3 regions of the Enterococcus gallinarum genome follow, and region 3 is predicted to be linked to each of the others. Evidence: a T-box and tRNA genes for the amino acid it is inferred to sense, from the RefSeq annotation. Region 3 holds a T-box; the other regions hold tRNA genes.

Region 1 (6,677 bases), 420 kb from region 3:
GTCGGCCGCTTGTTTGACGTTTTCTGTTGCATTAGCCATTGCAACGCCAAGACCCGCATATTCGACCATCGTTAGATCATTTTCGTTATCACCAATCGCCATGACTTCTGCTTGTGAGATACCTAGTTCCTCAGCTAGCTTCTGAACCGCAGCCCCTTTATGAGCTTTCTTATTCAAGACTTCTAAGAAAAATGGCGCACTTTTGACGATATTGAAACGCTCAGTCAATGAAGTTGGCAATTGTGGAATAATAGCATCGATCAATTCAGGCTCATCGATCATCATCATTTTGATGATATTCAGATCCGCAGTCATTTCTTCCGGTGTACGATATTTCAAAGGCATATTGACCAAAAAGGCTTCATAGACGGTATAAGGACTGATGTCTCGATTCGCTGTGTACATCGTATCTTGGGTTTCCACATGCAAATGAACCCCTAATTTACGGGCAGTCATTTCTACTTCTAAGTATTCTTCATGCGTCAATCCGAATTCAGAAACGATTTCTTTTGTTTTAGTCTTCTGTACGAGAGAACCATTATATGTGATTACGTAGTCCGTTTCTGAAAACAAGTCTAGTTCACTTAATAAATCTTGGACACCTGTTAAGGGGCGTCCAGTACATAAGACGATTCGAACACCCTGTGCCTCCGCAGCTTTTAGTGCTTGGTACACTCCAGGTGTGATTTTTCGATCATTGTTCAGTAACGTGCCATCGATATCGATAGCAATCAGTTTGATGCTCATAACTTCCTCCTAGTTGTTCGTATTGATCAAGGCACCATTGCGAATATGTTTCGCAAACTCTTGATACGTATCCCAAAATAAATCATAGTGATTTTGTAGTGCGGGGTCAATCATTTCTTTTGGGAAATAAAAGCGCTGGTCTCCTTGTGTTTGCCCAGCAAGTGCAGCTACTAGTTGACTAGCCTTGGATAATTCCACTAGGGAGCCGTCTTTTTCTTGCAGTTCGATTTGTGTCCGATGCATGCCAGAAGTTGGGCGATAAAAGTCATAAGGTAAATCGAAACTAGAATTGATTGCTGTGTAATAGTCGGGGTTAAAACCGACTTTTTCGACAAGAGATTGCAGTTCATGAATCAATGGCAATTGAGTGTCTTCTTCAAAACGTGCAGACTTCAGCGGTTTGCGGTTCAAGAATCGTTTGGCTAAGTCACTAAGAATCGGATCATTTTCTTCCGTCCACTGAGTGAAGTACGTATTCAAGACGCCATCGTCTAGTTTTAGGTATTCTTCCAAAGTAAAGTGCTGTTTAAGAAAGGGCAGCAAAAGCTGGGAATGCGATTGGAAAAGTTCTTCATGCTCTTGATACAATTCGGCAGCGCGATTTAGTAAATGTGCCAAGATAACTTCCATTCCCCGAGAACTGGCATGGAAATAGACTTGGACATACATTTGATAGCGGCTGACAATATAATCTTCTACCGCATGCATGCCACTCATAGAAAATGCGATCCCGCCAGCATAGGGACGAATGACTCGCAGAATACGTGTCAAATCAAATGTGCCGTATTCCGTTCCCGTGAAGTATGCATCCCGCAGTAAATAATCCATGCGATCCGCATCGATCTGACTGGAAATCATTTGCACCACTTGTGGGTTTGGGTATGTCTTAGTAATAACACTGGCCACTTTTTCAGGAAAACCTTCTTCCACACGATTGAGGATTTGATAGACTTCTGTTTCTGGGGAAGTAATGATCGCTACAGTGATGGCTTCGTGATCTGTATGAAAAATATGTTCAAAAGTGTGGGAATAAGGGCCATGGCCAACATCATGCAACAAAGCAGCACAAAGCGTGACCAATCGTTCCCGGTCATCCCAGCCATCAGACCCAACTTTTTCAACTGGGAAATTTCGTTGAAACAAATCACAGATGCGGCGGCTAATTTCGTAAACCCCTAACGAATGTGAGAAGCGACTATGTTCAGCACCATGAAAAGTAAACGAAGAAGTTCCTAGTTGTTTGATTCTTCGCAGGCGCTGTACTTCTTTCGAATTGATCAAGTCCAAGATCACTTGATGCTGCACATGCACATAGTTGTGTACAGGATCACGGAATACTTTTTCAATAGCAAGTGTTTGATATTTATATGGGATGCTCATTGTGAACTCTCCTTTATCGGTTGATTTCGTTGATACATACTGGTCATACGAGCCTCTAGTAATGCCGCTTGATCATTTTTTTCAACCCATTCGGATGCAGTCACAGGGCTGAGAGAGGACTTAGTTAGCCGCATCAAGGCCTCTTGCAGTCGTGAGGCAGCTTCTGATACAGAGAAAGAGCGCTGAAGCACATCTTGGAGTGTTGTCATACTGGTAGGTTCAACGGCGGGATAGCCATTAGTACCAAACTGCTCTTTCAAGCTTCTTTGATAAAACGTTCTTACTACTTCTCCTCGATAGTGTTGGTCGCCGTTGACACTAAGGTACATCATGACTGCAATTCCTGCTTTGATCCTGCGCTGGGCAGTCCCTGCGATTTTCTTTCCGTCCATACTCAAGTCAAAGGTACCGGGACAATAAGAGTTTGGGATTTCATAGGCAGCAATTTCTTTTTCGGGAAATGCTTCTCGCATCAAGTCGACCATTCGCTGATAAGCCGCATCTGTAGTAGCAGCTAACGTTTTTGGGAAAATCCACGATACATTCAGAACACCGGCATCGTTGATGACCCCAAGCCCGCCTGAGTTGCGGATGATTGGTTGAAAGCCAGCAGTCGTCAAAGCGGATATTCCTTCGGTGAAATAAGGCACTCGGGTATCTTTCATTCCTAAAATCATAGTATCAGGCAACTGCCAAAAGTGTAAAAATTCCTGATGATGAACGCCTGCATATTCACTCAATACATCGGTCAATGCAAACGGTAAAAAACGATTCTCGGTAGTTTGGGGATCAAATGGCAACATTTGATCAATCATTTCAATGGTCACGGTAGGCTTAGATTCTCCTTCAATAATAAGATCTCCTACTATTATATATGAAGATCATGAAAAAACTTAATCAAAAAGCTAAGAAAACGTTCTATAGTGGATGTTTTAGCTGAAATGATTGACAAAAGAGGGGAAAAAAGGAAAAATGGAACTGAAATCTGCTAAGGAGGCACACTATCATGAGGGAATTGTCACAAGGAATTCCGATTTCGATCCATTTAACGACAAAGGTCGAACAAGCGGGAGAAACACAAGATTTTTTGTTTGATTTACAAGGACAGGCGGTCAAAATCGGCGATACGCTGTATCTGAGATACAAAGAGATTCAGCCAGAAGGAGCCGAAGTACCAGTGACGATGAAAATTATGCCAGATGGCGTGATCCAACTGATTCGCTCGGGAGAAATGCGAACACGCTTGAAATTCGCTTACAAAGAGCGTTTAGAAACAAGTTATCAAACGCCTTACGGCACGATGCATTTCCATACATATACAAGTCACTTACATGTGAGTCTGAAAGATCGTCCTTATTCAGGTAAAGTCGATGTCCATTATGATTTATTTATGATGGAAGACAAAGTGGGAGAATACAAACTTTCTTTGGAGTTTACTGCTTAAATAAATGCAAATTTTGAAAGAATAAATTGCAATTTGCCTCACATTTTTGTATGATTAGGAGTAGACTGTGAAAGGACGTGTCCCGTTTGGAAATTAATGTATTTGAAGGTGTAAATAAAAACGAATTGTCAATGATCGAAGTTGCCCATGCGATTTTAGAGCAACGCGGTGACGTGATGGATTTTTCTGATTTGGTCAACCAAATCCAAAACTATCTAGAAACTTCGGACAGCGAGATTCGTGATTCTTTGGCGCAGTTTTATACAGACTTGAATATCGATGGCAGTTTTATTTCTTTGGGAGACAATCGCTGGGGATTGCGTTCATGGTATGCGATCGACTCAATCGATGAAGAAGTCAACCACGGAATCGATGATGAAGATGAAGATACACCGCGTCGTCGCAAACGTAAGAAAGTGAATGCCTTTATTAGTGACGATGAAGACGCGATCGATTATAACGATGATGACCCAGAGGATACTGATTTGTCTGATGACGATGAAGAGGATCTTTTTGACGATGATGACGATGAGGATGAAGAAATCTCCGCATATAACTCAGATCTGCAAGAAATTGGTGCAGACAATAACGATGATGACGAAGAGGAACTACCGGGGAACATTGAAGAAGATCTAACGATCATCGATGATGATGAAGAAGACGAATTTGATGACGAGGAAGAAGAGGAATAGGCCTCTTCTTTTTTGTGTTTAGCAAAGGCAACAGTGTATGGAAGATGGCAAGAGCTCAATCAAAATAAAAAAAACGGAAGTGCTGTCAGCACTTCCGTGGTTTTTTGAATTATCCCTTGAGATAAAGTATACTATAAATGAAATGAAAAACGCGCCTTGAGGGAATCGAACCCCCGTCTCAAGAACCGGAATCTTACGTGATATCCACTACACTAAAGGCGCGAAGCACAAATAACAGTTTAACCAATTTTCTCAGAAAAAACAAGAGGTAAAATGATGAAATTTCAACAACAATTTTCGCAACAACAAAAACAGACACAAAAGTTGGCGATGACGCAGAAATTACAGCAGTCGATCCAAGTGCTGCAATTTTCATCAGATGAACTGCTTGCTTTCGTAGATAATCAGGCATTAGAGAATCCCCTGATCGATTTAACGGACCATGAATATCCGACGAGTTATACTCAAGGCAGTGGGACATCTGAGCAATTCAATGAATATTTGAATCAGATCCCAAATAGAGGAAGTTCGCTCTTTGAGTATTTGATCGATCAAATCCATTTAAATTACCGAGATACCTTTCTACGCACCGTCGTGTTATTTCTAGTGGAATATATTGATTTGAATGGATTTTTGACCATTGATTTGGTGAAGGCTGGTCAAATGATCGGAGCTTCAGAGATTCAGATGCTCGATGCCTTGACACTGATTCAGCAGTTGGATCCAGCGGGTGTCGGCGCACGAGATCTACGAGAATGCCTCATGCTTCAAACTGAACGGGACGATGCTGCGCCAGAACTCGCCTATATCGTTCTTGAAGAATGGTTCACGGAATTAGCAGAGCGCAAGTGGGACAAAATAGCGAAAAATCTAGCAGTTTCGCTTTCAGAAATTCAGAAGGTGTTTGACTATATCCAAACGTTGACCCCAACACCAGGGGCGGCCTTTGGGTCTACAGATGGTTTGTATATCATCCCGGATTTGCGAGTTACGATTACTGAAGGCCAGCCAGTGGTTACCTCTAATCGACGAGCAATGCCGGAAGTCCGTTTCCAACAACACTATTTTGATCAATTAAAACAAAGTGGCGATGCTGAGGTAAAGAAATATTTAGACAACAAAGCCCAAGAATTTGAATGGCTAAAAAAGACTCTCCAGCAGCGAGGAGATACCATCTATCGAGTGGGAGAAGCGATCGTTCATCATCAGCAAGCCTTTTTTTTACAAGCTGACCGACCATTGAAGCCATTGATCCTCAAAGAAATCGCTGACGAATTAGGTATTCACGAATCGACAGTCAGTCGTGCCGTCAATGGGAAATATTTGGAGACAGAATTTGGTGTTTTTGAACTGAAGTCCTTCTTTGGTCAAAAAGTGTCCACCCAAAGTGGAGAGGATGTCACCACGGAGGCAATCAAGCGGCGTTTGGCAGCTTTGATCAACGAAGAGAATAAGCAGAAGCCGCTTTCTGATCAAAAATTGGCTGATTTGTTAAAAGCGGAAGAAGTGGAAATTTCTCGCCGGACTGTTGCCAAGTATCGTGAGGCTCTTAATATTCCTGGATCTTCTAAACGAAAGCGGTTTGATTGATTTTTCGATACAGTTCTTGTTCTGGCCCAGCTATTGAAGAAAGATTCAACAAGAATGACGGCAAAAAGTCCAATGACCCCACCTCTTTTACATAAGAAGACAGGTAAGCAATTTGGGTTTCATATAATCGTAGCAAAGGCAGGGCTACTTGTGATAAATAGCTCTGCCCGCTTTTCATAGGCGGTCGCTGATCCTTTTGCTCGAGTTTTTCTTTGTTGATTTCTTTTACTAGTTTGAAAGCTATTTTTGGCTGTGATAAGAATCCGCTTTACGATTAAAAAAGTTTGGAGAATCATTTTTTATAATTGAAATAGTTGCATGAGGCGTCCAGAAGTGCTACTATTATTGGTGTAAGAGATGAATTAAATTTTTTTTGGAATAGATGGGTCATTTTAAGTCATTGTAGGACAAAAAAAGTCCAACGGGAGGATGCAAAATGCTCGATGAATTGAAATTGATTGAGGCAATCACCCCGGATATCCTCGCGGTGCTTCAAGAACGTTACCGTATTTTACGGACTATCTATTGGATGCAACCAGTAGGGCGGCGGACATTGTCTGAAAGCTTAGCAATGACGGAACGTGTGTTGAGGTCTGAAACGGATATCCTCAAAAAACTTAAATTGATTGATTCGTCTAAAAGCGGTATGCAATTAACGGCCTATGGCGAAGAAATCTATACAAAAATCGGCAGTTTGATGGATCAATTGTTTGGCATGCATCAAACAGAGAAGCGGTTATCCGAGTACTTCGGGATTGATCGTTGCTTGATTGCCAGCGGTGATGGGGACCGTCAACCGAAAGTGATTGCTGAATTCGGTCAGC
Region 2 (6,677 bases), 960 kb from region 3:
GGAAAAACCGCTGATCAGAGCAATTTCGATAATCTTCAATTCGCTCTTCAAAAGTAGTAGGGAAGCATGGGCCATACGTCTTTTTTGAAGATATTTATATACTCCCATGCCCAGTTGTTTTTTAAATACACGCTGAAAATGAAATTCTGACATGCCGGCTTTTTTTGCAATTTCTTTTGAGGAGAGATCGCCAGTCAAATTATTTTCAATGTAGAGTAATGCCAGTTGAATGTCTTTTGTATAATCCATAAATCACCTCACTGCCTCCTTGTATGTAGAATACATCTTTTATTGGAAGGTTTTTTGATAATTAATGCTTTTTTACGATAGGTATGAAATCTAGTGTAACAACGATAAGTTTTATTGAAAAGTACGAATAGAGTACTTGTTAACGTTCATTTTCCTAGAGATGATTATAACCAATAAAAGAACTGAGTTCGAGACACAATCATTTCTTTTGAAAAAAAAGTGAATAGGAGTAAAATATAAGTGAAAAAATGAACATTAGGAGGAAAAAATATGTGTACATCAATTACTTATTCAACGCGAGATCACTATTTTGGTAGAAACTTTGATTATGAGCTGTCTTATGAAGAAGTAGTCACGATTACTCCTAGGAACTATAGGCTGTCTTTTCGAAAAGTTGGTGAGTTATCACAGCATTATGCGATGATCGGGATTGCTGCTGGTATAGCGGATTATCCGCTGTATTATGATGCTACCAATGAAAAAGGTTTAAGCATGGCTGGGTTAAATTTTGCTGGTTTTGCAGATTACAAAGAACCGGTTGAGAATAAAGACAATGTCACACCATTTGAATTCATTCCCTGGATATTAGGGCAATGCAGCACAGTAGCTGAAGCAAAAGAATTGTTGAATAAAATCAATTTGGTTAATATCAATTTTAGCGAAAATCTTCCGCTATCGCCTTTACACTGGTTATTAGCGGATAAAGAATCTTCAATCGTTGTAGAAAGTATGAAAGACGGACTTCATATCTATGATAATCCTGTTGGTGTCCTAACGAACAATCCTTCTTTTGACTATCATTTGTTCAATTTAAATAACTATCGTTCTTTATCTAGTAAAACGCCAACCAATACCTTCTCAGATGCAATCGAATTGAATGAGTATAGTCGAGGAATGGGCGGAATTGGGTTGCCTGGGGATTTGTCCTCGATGTCTCGATTTGTGAAGGCTGCATTCACGAAACTGAATTCTGTATCTGGTGATTCAGAATCAGAAAGTATCAGCCAATTTTTCCATATTTTAGGGTCTGTCGAACAGCAAAAAGGATTATGTGATGTGGGAGACGGGAAATATGAATATACCATTTATTCTTCTTGCTGCAATGTCGACAAAGGAATTTATTACTATCGGACCTATGAAAATAGTCAAATTGTCGCTGTAGATATGCATAAAGAAGACTTAGACAGTGAAAAACTGATTAGTTATCCGTTAGTTGAACAACAGCAAATACACGTTGCTAATTAATCGGTAAATAACTTTCAGAGAAGAACGGTAGCGTACGTATCGCTTGGATGAAGTGATCGAAAGAGAAGGTGGTTTTTATTGCTAAGAAATACGACAGAAGATGATTGATGACTAGCAACAATGACCAACACCTTTAGATAATTGATTTATGAATCCATGTGTTACAGTTTTTTCGCGATAACTCGGACATTCGTGAGATGAAAAATAAAAGAACTTGCTAGTTTGATAAGATGCACTTTTTGGTTGAACAAAGAGTGCATCTTTGATTTATATTTGGCACAGATTGGGTACAAAGCAAAACAAAAACCGCTAAGGTCAAGGGTCCTTAGCGGTAAAATAACGTTTTTTGAATATGGGTTCACCTAAGTAATTTCGATCAAGGAAGTTCATGAGTTTTATTCTTCTGGATAATCGAAAGGGATATCAGGATAGGCAAAATTTTCTTTGATTACTTTTTTACTGTTTATATAACCAGTTCCAGTGATCACGTAAGTAAATTCAACTTTTTTAACTGGGAGACGACACACAAAATTATAAATTAATTCACAATCTTCTACTTTCGGTAAATAGTTTTTAGGTAGGCGATCTCCATTATAAAATTTTCCATTTTTTTTAATTTCTTTTTTCCATTTTTCAAAATCTTTTTTAGTAGTGATTTTTTTTGAAAAATTTGTTTCCTGTTTGGTTGATTGTCGATAAGTATCTTTTACCAATAGGATTTCTTTTTTAGGAATTTTATCTATTCGGGCTATAAAGTCATCAATCTTTTTGTCAGATGTATATTCATGATATTTAAAATAACTGACATATAACAATAATCCAACTATTACAAAAAGAACAAACCCTATTAAAAAGAACCTAATTTTTTTCATAAATAAACACTCCTTCAATAGGTTCCAACTTTATAGGGTTTGTAGGAACTAGTAAATAAATTAGGCAAAGCACTCGGAGCAATGAAAGTAAGTCCTGAAGCAAAGCTTTGCATGACTGGAGATGAACCACTACCATACCAAAAAGCATGAAAGACCAATTTTGAACAGTAAGTTGGATTCATAGACAACGTGTTAGGTCCAATGAAATAGTCATAGTAACGATTCTTTTTGTATCCACCAGATGAGTTCCAAAATGTTTTATCGGCATAATTTGCACACTGATTAGCCATTCCTTTATTAGGGATACGCCAGATTTGTATCCACTTATCTATATTTTTGCTAGGACTCACACCTTCTTGATCCTCATTTCCCCACAGCCAATTATGCTTTGAATATTGATGGTTATTATTTTTCATGACTCCAGTAGGCCATTTATCTATTACTTTTCCCCCAGTCATTTCCAAGATATAGTTATCACTAGTGGCGATTGCTGCATGCCCCATACCACCACTGACAACAATAATATCTCCTTTACGAAGATCACGTTTGAAACGGTCTGCGTTTTGTTTTTGGGTTGCACGTTTTTGCCGTTGATTATTGCGAGGAGAATGTCCTTCTCCATCCGGGAAGGCACTGTAATTTAATATTTCTCCAAACCAGTTATCATAGGTTAATCCAGCGCCAACAACTTCTTTCATTTCTTCATAAGTTGTTTTATTTACTTGATAATTCTCTTGAAAAGCTTCATAGGAGTATAATTCTCGATTAACTTTTCCTTCAGCGATTCCTTTTTCATATAATTCTTTGATTTTCGTTGCTTCTTGATCTGTTAGTTCTGGAGAATTTGTTTGATCAGAATCATATTTTACTTTGTTTTCGTCTTCAATATCCCAAAGAGATGTTCGAGATTCTTGCTCTGATGAAGTGGCTGCAGTAGGTGCTGTTTCTTTTTCAAGTGAGTTTGTTAGTATTGGATCAGAAATATCAGTTGATGAAACAGTTATGAAGGTGTTGTTTGTATCGGTGGTAGTAGTTGAAAGCGTTGAGTGTTCTTCTGAATAAGCGTTTCCAATGCAGCTTAGACCAATGAATAACAAAGAGAGAATGGAGAGGACGATAAATAATCTTTTCATTTAATTCACGCCTTTCTGTAGTGTTTTTAATTGTATAGATATTATATTTAAGTGGAGATTAACATTAACAATGTAAAAAAACAACTTACGCTTTTGTCACGTGCTTATTGAACAAGCGAAAAAGGTTTTTGCACTAAGACTTTTTTACTTAAAATCGAGGAGGAGATTTTTTCTTTAATGATGGTTAGTTTCAATTTTTTTTAACCTACAAGCTTAGTAGGATAGTGAATAAAAGATAGGCTACATGAGATGAGCGCTTCTCCTATAGATATTTTTAGCGTCACCTTAGCTCAGAAAAATTTATGATTTCACGTGACAAAAAGTTCAAATTCTTGTCGCCCGATAAATACAAGATTTGACAAGCTTAATTTCGATAGATTCGTGTAATCTGTGTGCTTATAAAACTAGTATGACGTAAAAAGGTCCCGGGATGTCCATAAACGGTAAACAAAAACCGCTAGGAATTCATATTCCTAACGGTTTGTATATAGAACGTATGATAATATAACGTCACAGGAGGGATTCGAACCCCCGACCGTCCGCTTAGAAGGCGGATGCTCTATCCAGCTGAGCTACTATGACAAGTCAGCAACAAATAACATTATAGAAAAAGGAGCGCCTAATGTCAATCGCTTTTCGCTATTTTTGCCAACTTTCTTTAAAATGACTCGTTACTCGCTGGTTGTAGCCACGTCCACATGATCTGCTTCTTTCGTAATAAGAATAACGCCATCTCCTAAGGGAATTAAGCTAGAAGTCAGTTGGGGATGATCCATCACTGTATTGAGGAAAAGGTTTAGTTTACGGTGGATGGCCCGTTGTCCTCGTGGAATGTCTTCTATAGGATCTAAAATCGTTCCTGCCTGAAAGACGTCATCGACCATTAACACGCCGCCTTTACGTAAAAGTCGTAAGCATTCCGGTAAAAATTCGATGTATTTAGACTTTGCACTATCCATGAAAATAAAATCGTAAGGGCCATCAAGTGTCGGCAAAACGTCTGCTGCCTGTCCCTCTAAAAGAGTGACTTTATCCTCAAGGCCCAATTGTTTGTAAGTTTCTCTGGCTTTTTTGATCATGACATCATAGCGATCGATGGTAGTTACGTGACCATCACCTACATACTGTGCCATCAAACTTGAAGAAAAGCCGATTGCTGTACCGATTTCTAATATTTGCTTGGGCTTCATTTGTCCTAATAAAAATTGCAGGAACACCACTGTCTCATGCGGAATAATAGGAACTTCTTTTTCATGAGCTGCCTGTTCGATTTGACCTAATTTCCCAGTTAATTGCTTTTGTTTTTCCCGCATAAACGCCACTAGTTCTTTTTTTACTACTGGACGATGCATCATTTCGTTACGCATCCTGATCCTCCTAAATAATTTCTGTTACTTATTATACGGATAACTCTCTTTGAGTTCAATCCTTTCTACTTGGGAAAAGAACAGATCTTTTGCTCAGTAAGACAAAAAAACCAGTCGAATGACTGGTAGGGGAGAAAGGTTGAAAAATAATTTTTGGTATACAATGATACTAACAGAGCAATGTTTAAATTGTGTTAAGAGTCTGTGAAGATATAACCAGTATTCGCTGAAAAAAATCTGTTTTAAAGGAACGTATTTCAAAATAATTTCTTACTTCTAAGAGATATGAAGAGAGAAAAGGACACTTTTATTTCTTTTTCTCTAATATTATCTATCTAAATATTCAGAAAATTCAATTAAAAGCATTGACAGATGCAGTGTCTTTCGGTATCTTCTTATATAAGGTAACGAGAAGCAGAAAGTGACAGGTGAATAAAATGAATAGAAATAGGCCGATGAACACTAGCAACTTATTATTACCGTGAGGACTCTTTTTTGTATTTCATGATCTGATGACGTGAAACAGAAGAGTCCTATTCGCATTGCATAAAGGGAAGACCTTTATGGAGTGCTTTTTTTATACCCTAAAAGAATAAATGAGCCAGAGGAGGAATTAGTTTGAGACAGATCCAGTTTTTTGACACCACACTTCGAGATGGAGAACAGACTCCAGGAGTGAATTTCAATATGAAAGAAAAGGTACAGCTTGCTTTACAGCTGGAAAAATGGGGAATTGATACAATTGAGGCAGGTTTTCCAATTGCTTCGGAAGGAGACTTTGCAGCGGTTCAAGCAATCGCAACTGCTGTATCCACGATGACAGTGGCAGGTCTGGCACGCTGTCAAATTAAAGATATTGATCGCGCTTATGAGGCATTAAAGCAAGCAGTAAGTCCCCAGATCCATGTGTTTTTGGCAACCAGTGAAGTCCATCGCCGTTATAAATTAGCCATGACTAAAGAAGAAGTAATCCGAGCAATCAAAGAACATGTTACCTATGCTAGAACCTTATTTGACAAGGTTCAATTTTCTCCAGAAGATGCGACCCGCACAGAAAAAGATTTTCTGTTAGAAGCGGTCCAAACAGCGATCGATGCCGGGGCGACCATCATCAATATTCCAGATACCGTTGGCTATAGTAATCCCACTGCCTATGGCGAATTATTTGCCTATTTGATTGCCAATACCAAAAGCAAGGAACCGATTATGTTTTCCTCCCACTGTCACGATGATCTGGGAATGGCAACGGCGAATGCTCTGGCAGCTATTGAGAACGGAGCCACTCGTGTGGAAGGAACGATCAATGGCATTGGTGAACGGGCCGGAAACACGGCGTTGGAAGAGGTGGCATTAGCATTGCATGTGCGTCAAGATTTCTATGACTGCATAACGAATATTCAGTTAGGCGAAACCAAACGAACCAGTGACCTAGTCGCTCGACTATCAGGGATCGCTGTTCCTAAGAATAAAGCGATCGTTGGAGGAAACGCCTATGCACATGAATCGGGCATCCATCAAGACGGCGTCTTGAAGAATCCTGAGACATACGAGATCATTACGCCGCAATTAGTCGGTGTTCAAACAAATTCGCTACCGCTGGGAAAATTATCTGGTCGGCATGCGTTTATAGAAAAGATGAATCAATTAGGCTATCAGTTTGACTCTGAGGAAACAAATGCATTGTTCAAACGATTCAAAGAACTGGCAGACAAAAAGAAACAAGTAACGGAGCAGGATTTGCTGGCGTTAGCAGCGGATCAAGGTCGCACGCAAACAGAGGGCGTTGAATTAGAGGCTGTTCAGCTACAATA
Region 3 (6,677 bases):
CTTACAAAATGAGCGCATGATCGGTTTTGCGGGCGTTCGTTTGTTGGGAGAAGATGCTCATATTACCAATATTGCTGTTATACCTGAATATCAAGGCCGAGGTGTCGGCTCTTTTTTGTTGACTGAAATCGAACAGTATGCGCGAAAAAACAAATGTGACCGAATTTCGTTAGAAGTGCGTTTAAGTAATCGTGACGCTCAGCGGCTTTATCGACAGCTGGGCTTTGTCTCGCGAGCGATCAAAACTGCCTACTATACAGAAGGAAATGAAGATGCATTGGATATGGTGAAATTTTTAAATGAATAAACTGTTGAATAAAGAAGAGTTGCCTGCAAAAAGTGAAGAGCTGTTATGGCAATTGGCAGAAGCGAGTTACCAAGATGGCTCTCCCTGGACTTGTGAACAATTCAAGCAGGATTTGGCTGCTGTTGACAGTCACTATTTAGTACTCCAGCCAATGGAGGCATTTGTTAGTTACCGTCGGGTTTTAGACGAAGCTGAAATCTTTAATCTCGCAGTCTTACCGGAAAAAAAAGGACAGGGATTGGGGAAACTCTTGCTGCAAGCTGTTATTCAGTCTTGTCAATCTGCTGGCGTCGAAAGGATTTTTCTAGAAGTGCGGGTCCGTAATTTTCCAGCACAAGCCTTATACCTGCGAATGGGTTTTGAAATCATTGGGCGGCGCAAAAATTATTATAGTCATCCTCAAGAGGATGCATTGATCATGGAAAAGAAAGTGAGGCCAGCATCAATCAAATGAATGAATTGATTTTAGCCATTGAAAGCAGCTGCGACGAAACAAGTGTCGCTGTCATAAAGAACGGGGACACGATTTTAAGCAATATCGTGGCTTCTCAAATTAAAAGTCATCAACGTTTTGGTGGCGTTGTCCCAGAAGTAGCTAGTCGACATCATGTGGAGCAGATTACTCTTTGTTTAGAAGAGGCACTGAAACAAGCAGAAGTGACACCAGAAGACTTATCCGCTGTAGCGGTCACGTACGGTCCAGGCTTAGTGGGGGCGTTGCTGATCGGTCTTTCGGCAGCCAAAGCGTTTGCCTGGGCGCATGGATTACCCTTGTTGCCAGTCAATCATATGGCGGGGCATATCTATGCGGCCCGTTTTGTCAAACCTCTGACCTTTCCATTGCTTGCCTTGCTAGTGAGCGGTGGTCATACGGAGCTAGTTTATATGACAGAAGATGGTTCCTTTGAGATTATTGGCGAGACACGTGACGATGCTGCAGGAGAAGCATATGACAAGGTGGGACGAGTCTTAGAACTTTCTTATCCTAGCGGAAAAGAAATCGATCGTTTGGCGCATTTAGGTGAGGACACGTACCATTTTCCCAGAGCAATGATTCATGAAGACAATTTTGATTTTAGTTTTAGCGGATTAAAGAGTGCCTTTATTAATTTTGTCCATAATGCGCAGCAACGAGGAGAAACATTGGACGAAGCCAACCTTGCTGCTAGTTTTCAAGCAAGTGTCGTAGAGGTTTTGGTCACTAAGACGATTCGCGCCTGCAAGACTTATCCTGTTAACCAATTGATTGTTGCAGGTGGCGTTGCTGCAAACCAAGGCCTGCGTCAGGCACTAGATGAAGCAATGACTGCCCTGCCTGAGATTGACTTGATTATCCCACCTTTGCGTTTATGTGGCGATAATGCGGCAATGATCGGGGCCTTTGGGCATATCTTGTTAGAAAAAAAACAGTTTGCCCCACTATCTTTGAATGCTGTGCCAAGCCTAAGTTTTGGTCATGAAATGAAATAATCAAGCATTTTCTGCTCAACATTACAGAGAAGACCGTGGCGTCATCGGGATACGAATCCGAATGGCAGCCCACGGTCTTTTGGTTAATTATTTGGATAAAATTGATTAAAAATACGTAAAACTTGTATATATTGAATGAAAATTAGAAAAGATGTATACTGGCTAAAAACATAGGCAAGAAAGGGTGCAAAAGAAATGAAATCCGTTTTTAAAGGTCGCAGTTTTTTAGCAGAAAAAGATTTCACCAGAGATGAATTGCAGTATCTGATCGATTTTTCATTACATGTAAAAGAATTAAAGCAAAAGAATATCCCGCATCGTTATTTGGAAGGAAAAAATATCGCTCTTTTGTTTGAAAAAAATTCTACTCGAACACGAGCTGCCTTTACCGTTGCTGCCGTTGATCTAGGAGCGCATCCGGAATTTTTAGGAGCAAACGATATCCAGATGGGATCAAAAGAATCTGTTGAGGACTCTGCAAAAGTATTTGGTCGGATGTTTGATGGGATCGAATATCGAGGATTTAGCCAAAGAATCGTTGAAGACTTGGCGAAATATTCTGGTGTACCTGTCTGGAATGGATTGTCTGACATGTGGCACCCGACACAGATGATCGCAGACTTTATGACGATTCAAGAAAATTTTGGCAGTCTTGAAGGTCTGACGATCGCTTACTGCGGCGATGGAAGAAATAACGTTGCGCAATCCTTACTTGTGACTAGCGGGATTCTCGGTGTTGCTATTCGAATCATCGCACCAAAAGAATTACAGCCGGAACAGCAAGTCATCGAGCTGGCAGAGCAATTTGCCCAAGCATCACAAGCCGAAATTTTGATTACAGATGATGTGGCAGCTGTAGCAGGAGCAGACGTCGTTTATACCGATGTATGGGTTTCAATGGGAGAAGAAGCAAAATTTAAAGAACGAATCGACTTGCTGATGCCTTACCAAGTAAATGCCGAATTAATGAAAAAAACCAATAATGAACAAGCCATTTTCCTCCATTGTTTACCAGCTTTTCATGATACACAAACTAAATATGGGGCCAAAATCGCTGCTGATTTTGGCTTGAAGGAGATGGAAGTGACGAATGACGTTTTTCACAGCAAGCAAGCGCGCCAGTTCGATCAAGCAGAAAATCGCCTTCACTCTATCAAAGCCATTATGGCTGTCACCCTAGGAGATCTTTTTATTCCAAAGGTTTAACTAGCGAAATCCATGCAAAGGCGAAAAACCGGCTAGCCAAACCGATTATTTTTTGTTATACTTTCTGGGAACAAAATAGTAGATAATCGATGAGCAAGAAGAGTAGCTTTTGTTTTTCAGCGAGTTCGGGAAGGTGTGAGCCGAACAATCAAGAAAGTGAAGCGCACTTGTGAGATTTTGCCTAGCAAACGGAATTCTGCCGTTATCAGAAATAAGTAGGTCTTTTAAGAATCATTCCTTAAAGGACAAATAGAGTGGTACCGCGGGAAATCTCGTCTCTAGTGCATGTGATGCACTAGAGGCTTTTTTTAGTTGTTCCGCATGTACATTCGCTGGGCATTGCTTTCGTATCGAAACAAATGGAGGGAAAGAAAATGAATAATAAACAAATCGTTGCACAAGCTATTTATGCCGCTGTCAAAGAAGATTTGACTTTAGAACAAGTCAGTCAATTGTTAGAAAATCCTAAAACTGCTGAACACGGAGACGTTGCTTTTCCTGCCTTTGCTTTAGCCAAAGTCTATCGCAAAGCACCGCAACAGATCGCTAGCGAGCTGGCGGAAAAAATTGATCCAGCTTCTTTTGAAAAAATCGAAGTCGTGGGTCCATACTTGAACTTTTTTATGAATAAAGAAGTGATCAGCGAACACGTCTTACAAACCGTCTTGAAGGAAAAAAATCATTATGGAGATCAATCAATTGGCAATCAGCAGGCGGTTCCGATTGATATGTCTTCACCAAACATTGCGAAACCAATCTCCATGGGCCATTTGCGTTCGACGGTGATCGGTAATTCGATTGGCTTTATTCTTGAAAAAATCGGTTATCAGCCAATTCGGATCAATCATTTAGGAGACTGGGGAACTCAATTTGGGAAATTGATCGTCGCCTATAAAAAATGGGGTTCTGAAGAAGCAGTTAAAAAAGAACCAATCAATGAACTCTTGCGTTTATATGTTGAATTCCATGAACAAGCAGAAAATGATAAAGCGTTGGAAGATGAAGCTCGGGCATGGTTCAAGAAGCTAGAAGACGGTGATCAAGAAGCAACCGAATTATGGCAATGGTTCCGCGATGAGTCATTGCAAGAGTTCAACAAAATCTATGACATGCTGGAAGTAAGTTTTGATTCATTGAATGGGGAAGCCTTCTACAATGATAAAATGACGGAAGTCGTTGAACTTTTGGAAGAAAAACATTTATTACAAGAAGACCAAGGCGCAGAAATCGTTGATTTGACTGCCTATGATCTCAATCCAGCGTTGATCCGCAAATCTGACGGCGCAACATTATATATCACTCGGGATATGGCGGCAGCATTGTACCGCAAACGGACTTATAACTTTGCTAAGTCTCTGTATGTTGTCGGTAACGAACAAAGCTATCATTTTAAGCAATTGAAAGCAGTTCTTAAAGAAATGGGCTTCGATTGGTCAGATGATATGCACCACATCCCATTTGGTTTGATCACCAAAGATGGTAAGAAGCTGTCTACTCGTAAAGGAAAAATCGTTTTATTAGAAGAAGTATTGAATGAAGCCATCGAATCTGCGAAAGAACAAATCACAGAAAAAAATCCAGGCTTAGCGAACAAAGATGAAGTGGCAAAACAAGTGGGTGTCGGTGCGGTCGTCTTTCATGATTTAAAAAATGATCGCCTGAACAACTTCGATTTCACATTGGAAGAAGTCGTTCGTTTTGAAGGAGAAACCGGACCTTACGTCCAATATTCTCATGCACGGGCGATGAGCATTTTAGAAAAAGCACAATTTGATCCTGCCAATGCGCAAGCTCTTGCTTTGAATGATGCAGAGAGCTGGGAAGTGATCAAGTTGATCCAACGCTACCCAGAAACTATCTTACAGGCTGCAGATAAATATGAGCCATCAGTGATTGCTAAACATGCGATCAAATTAGCGCAAGCCTTCAATAAATACTATGCAAATGTCAAGATTTTAGCAGAAGATGCGCAAAAAGATGCTCGATTGGCATTGGTTTACGCTGTAACAGTCTTGTTAAAAGAAGATTTGCGTCTGTTAGGATTACATGCACCTGATAAAATGTAAATAAAAAAAAAGATACCAACGGCAGCCTATATGCTTGCCGCTGGTATCTTTTTTTCGATTCTTTAGAGAATAGCATGGGACTTGATATATTCAGTCAGCTTGATGGCATCTTCATTTGTACGGGAAATAACGGCTACTGTATCAAAGCCGGCGAGAGAACAAACTTTCTCAGGCATCGAAACTTCATCTAAAGCCGCTGCCAATAAAGGTGCATTGTCAGGGATCGTATTGATTAGCGTCATAAATTGAACACGATCCACTTTGGTGACGACATCTTCCAGCATGTGAATCAGCCGTTGTTCTTCCGCTTTTTCATTTTCTTGAGTATTCATTCCTTGAAAGAGAACAAATTTTGTTTGTCCAGTCTCATCAGGCTGTTTGACAATTTTTAGATCACGGATATCGCGGGAGATCGTTGCCTGCGTAGCGGTTACTCCTTGTGCTTCGAGCAACTGCAACAGTTCTTCTTGAGTTCCCACACTATGTTCTGCAATAATCTGTTTGATCAATAAATGCCGGTCGGATTTACGCATAAATAGACTCCTTTAATTGAATTCTTCAGCATTATCATAGCAGAAAAAGGATTAAAAACCTAGGCTTTAGTCAGACTGAACACCCGTTGTTTGTAAGAAAAAAATGTAAAAGTAAACAGCTAGGTTTATGAGGAAAAGCAGTTGCAATTCTTTAGTAGCTACTGTATACTGTTTAAGGCGTGAGTTTTTTGACTCCGCAAATCCACATCTTGTTCCATCTGCGAAGCGGTGCTGATAATCAGTTCTTCGAAGAGCTAAAGAGCAAGAGAGGAAATCAAAAACCAAATTGGAGGAAACACATCATGGCAGTAATCTCAATGAAACAATTGCTAGAAGCCGGCGTACACTTTGGACACCAAACACGTCGCTGGAACCCAAAAATGAAGAAATATATCTTCACAGAAAGAAACGGTATCTACATCATCGACTTACAAAAAACTGTTAAGTTAGTAGATGCAGCATACGACTACATGAAAAACGTTGCTGAAGAAGGCGGAGTTGCTTTGTTCGTAGGAACAAAAAAACAAGCCCAAGAAGCAATCAAAGAAGAAGCTATCCGTTCAGGTCAATACTACGTAAACCATCGTTGGTTAGGTGGAACATTGACGAACTGGGAAACTATCCAAAAACGTGTTGCTCGCTTGAAACAAATCAACAAAATGGAAGAAGATGGCACATTTGATGTCCTTCCTAAAAAAGAAGTCGTTGGTTTGAACAAAGAACGCGAACGTCTTGAAAAATTCTTAGGCGGTATCGCTGATATGCCAAGAATTCCAGATGTAATGTACGTTGTTGACCCACGCAAAGAACGCATTGCGATCCAAGAAGCACGTAAATTAAATATCCCAATCGTAGCGATGGTTGATACAAACTGTGATCCAGATGAGATCGACGTAGTTATCCCATCAAACGACGATGCGATTCGTGCCGTTAAATTGATCACTGCTAAAATGGCAGATGCATTTATCGAAGGCAACCAAGGCGAAGACCAAGTAGTTGAAGAAGATTTTTCTGCTGAATCAACAGAAAATGCTACTTCAATCGAAGAAATCGTTGATGTTGTCGAAGGCGACAATGTATCAGCTGAATAAGAAA

The links. The T-box of region 3 lies ahead of argS (arginine--tRNA ligase). A T-box ahead of a tRNA ligase gene usually reads a tRNA of that ligase, here a tRNA-Arg.
Region 1: it has a tRNA-Arg gene. The T-box ahead of argS (arginine--tRNA ligase) is inferred to sense a tRNA for this amino acid. The anticodon was not compared.
Region 2: it has a tRNA-Arg gene. The T-box ahead of argS (arginine--tRNA ligase) is inferred to sense a tRNA for this amino acid. The anticodon was not compared.

What each region holds. Positions count from the first base shown of each region.
Region 1 covers NZ_CP050816.1:1,202,010-1,208,686, forward strand. The annotation lists gene yidA (sugar-phosphatase) at 1-747, opposite strand, end outside; gene HED61_RS05800 (HD domain-containing protein) at 757-2,127, opposite strand; gene HED61_RS05805 (lipoate--protein ligase family protein) at 2,124-2,954, opposite strand; gene HED61_RS05810 (DUF1934 domain-containing protein) at 3,134-3,571, shown strand; gene rpoE (DNA-directed RNA polymerase subunit delta) at 3,658-4,263, shown strand; tRNA gene HED61_RS05820 (tRNA-Arg) at 4,414-4,485, opposite strand; gene rpoN (RNA polymerase factor sigma-54) at 4,540-5,853, shown strand; gene HED61_RS05830 (hypothetical protein) at 5,831-6,031, opposite strand; gene HED61_RS05835 (sugar-binding transcriptional regulator) at 6,290-6,677, shown strand, end outside.
Region 2 covers NZ_CP050816.1:2,584,771-2,591,447, reverse strand. The annotation lists gene HED61_RS12765 (helix-turn-helix domain-containing protein) at 1-249, opposite strand, end outside; gene bsh (choloylglycine hydrolase) at 520-1,494, shown strand; gene HED61_RS12755 (DUF3139 domain-containing protein) at 1,890-2,366, opposite strand; gene HED61_RS12750 (hypothetical protein) at 2,381-3,499, opposite strand; tRNA gene HED61_RS12745 (tRNA-Arg) at 4,008-4,081, opposite strand; gene HED61_RS12740 (O-methyltransferase) at 4,171-4,866, opposite strand; gene HED61_RS12735 (2-isopropylmalate synthase) at 5,485-6,677, shown strand, end outside.
Region 3 covers NZ_CP050816.1:1,620,051-1,626,727, forward strand. The annotation lists gene rimI (ribosomal protein S18-alanine N-acetyltransferase) at 1-307, shown strand, start outside; gene rimI (ribosomal protein S18-alanine N-acetyltransferase) at 300-761, shown strand; gene tsaD (tRNA (adenosine(37)-N6)-threonylcarbamoyltransferase complex transferase subunit TsaD) at 758-1,777, shown strand; gene argF (ornithine carbamoyltransferase) at 1,973-2,983, shown strand; T-box leader at 3,064-3,266, shown strand; gene argS (arginine--tRNA ligase) at 3,358-5,049, shown strand; gene HED61_RS08065 (arginine repressor) at 5,112-5,582, opposite strand; gene rpsB (30S ribosomal protein S2) at 5,885-6,673, shown strand.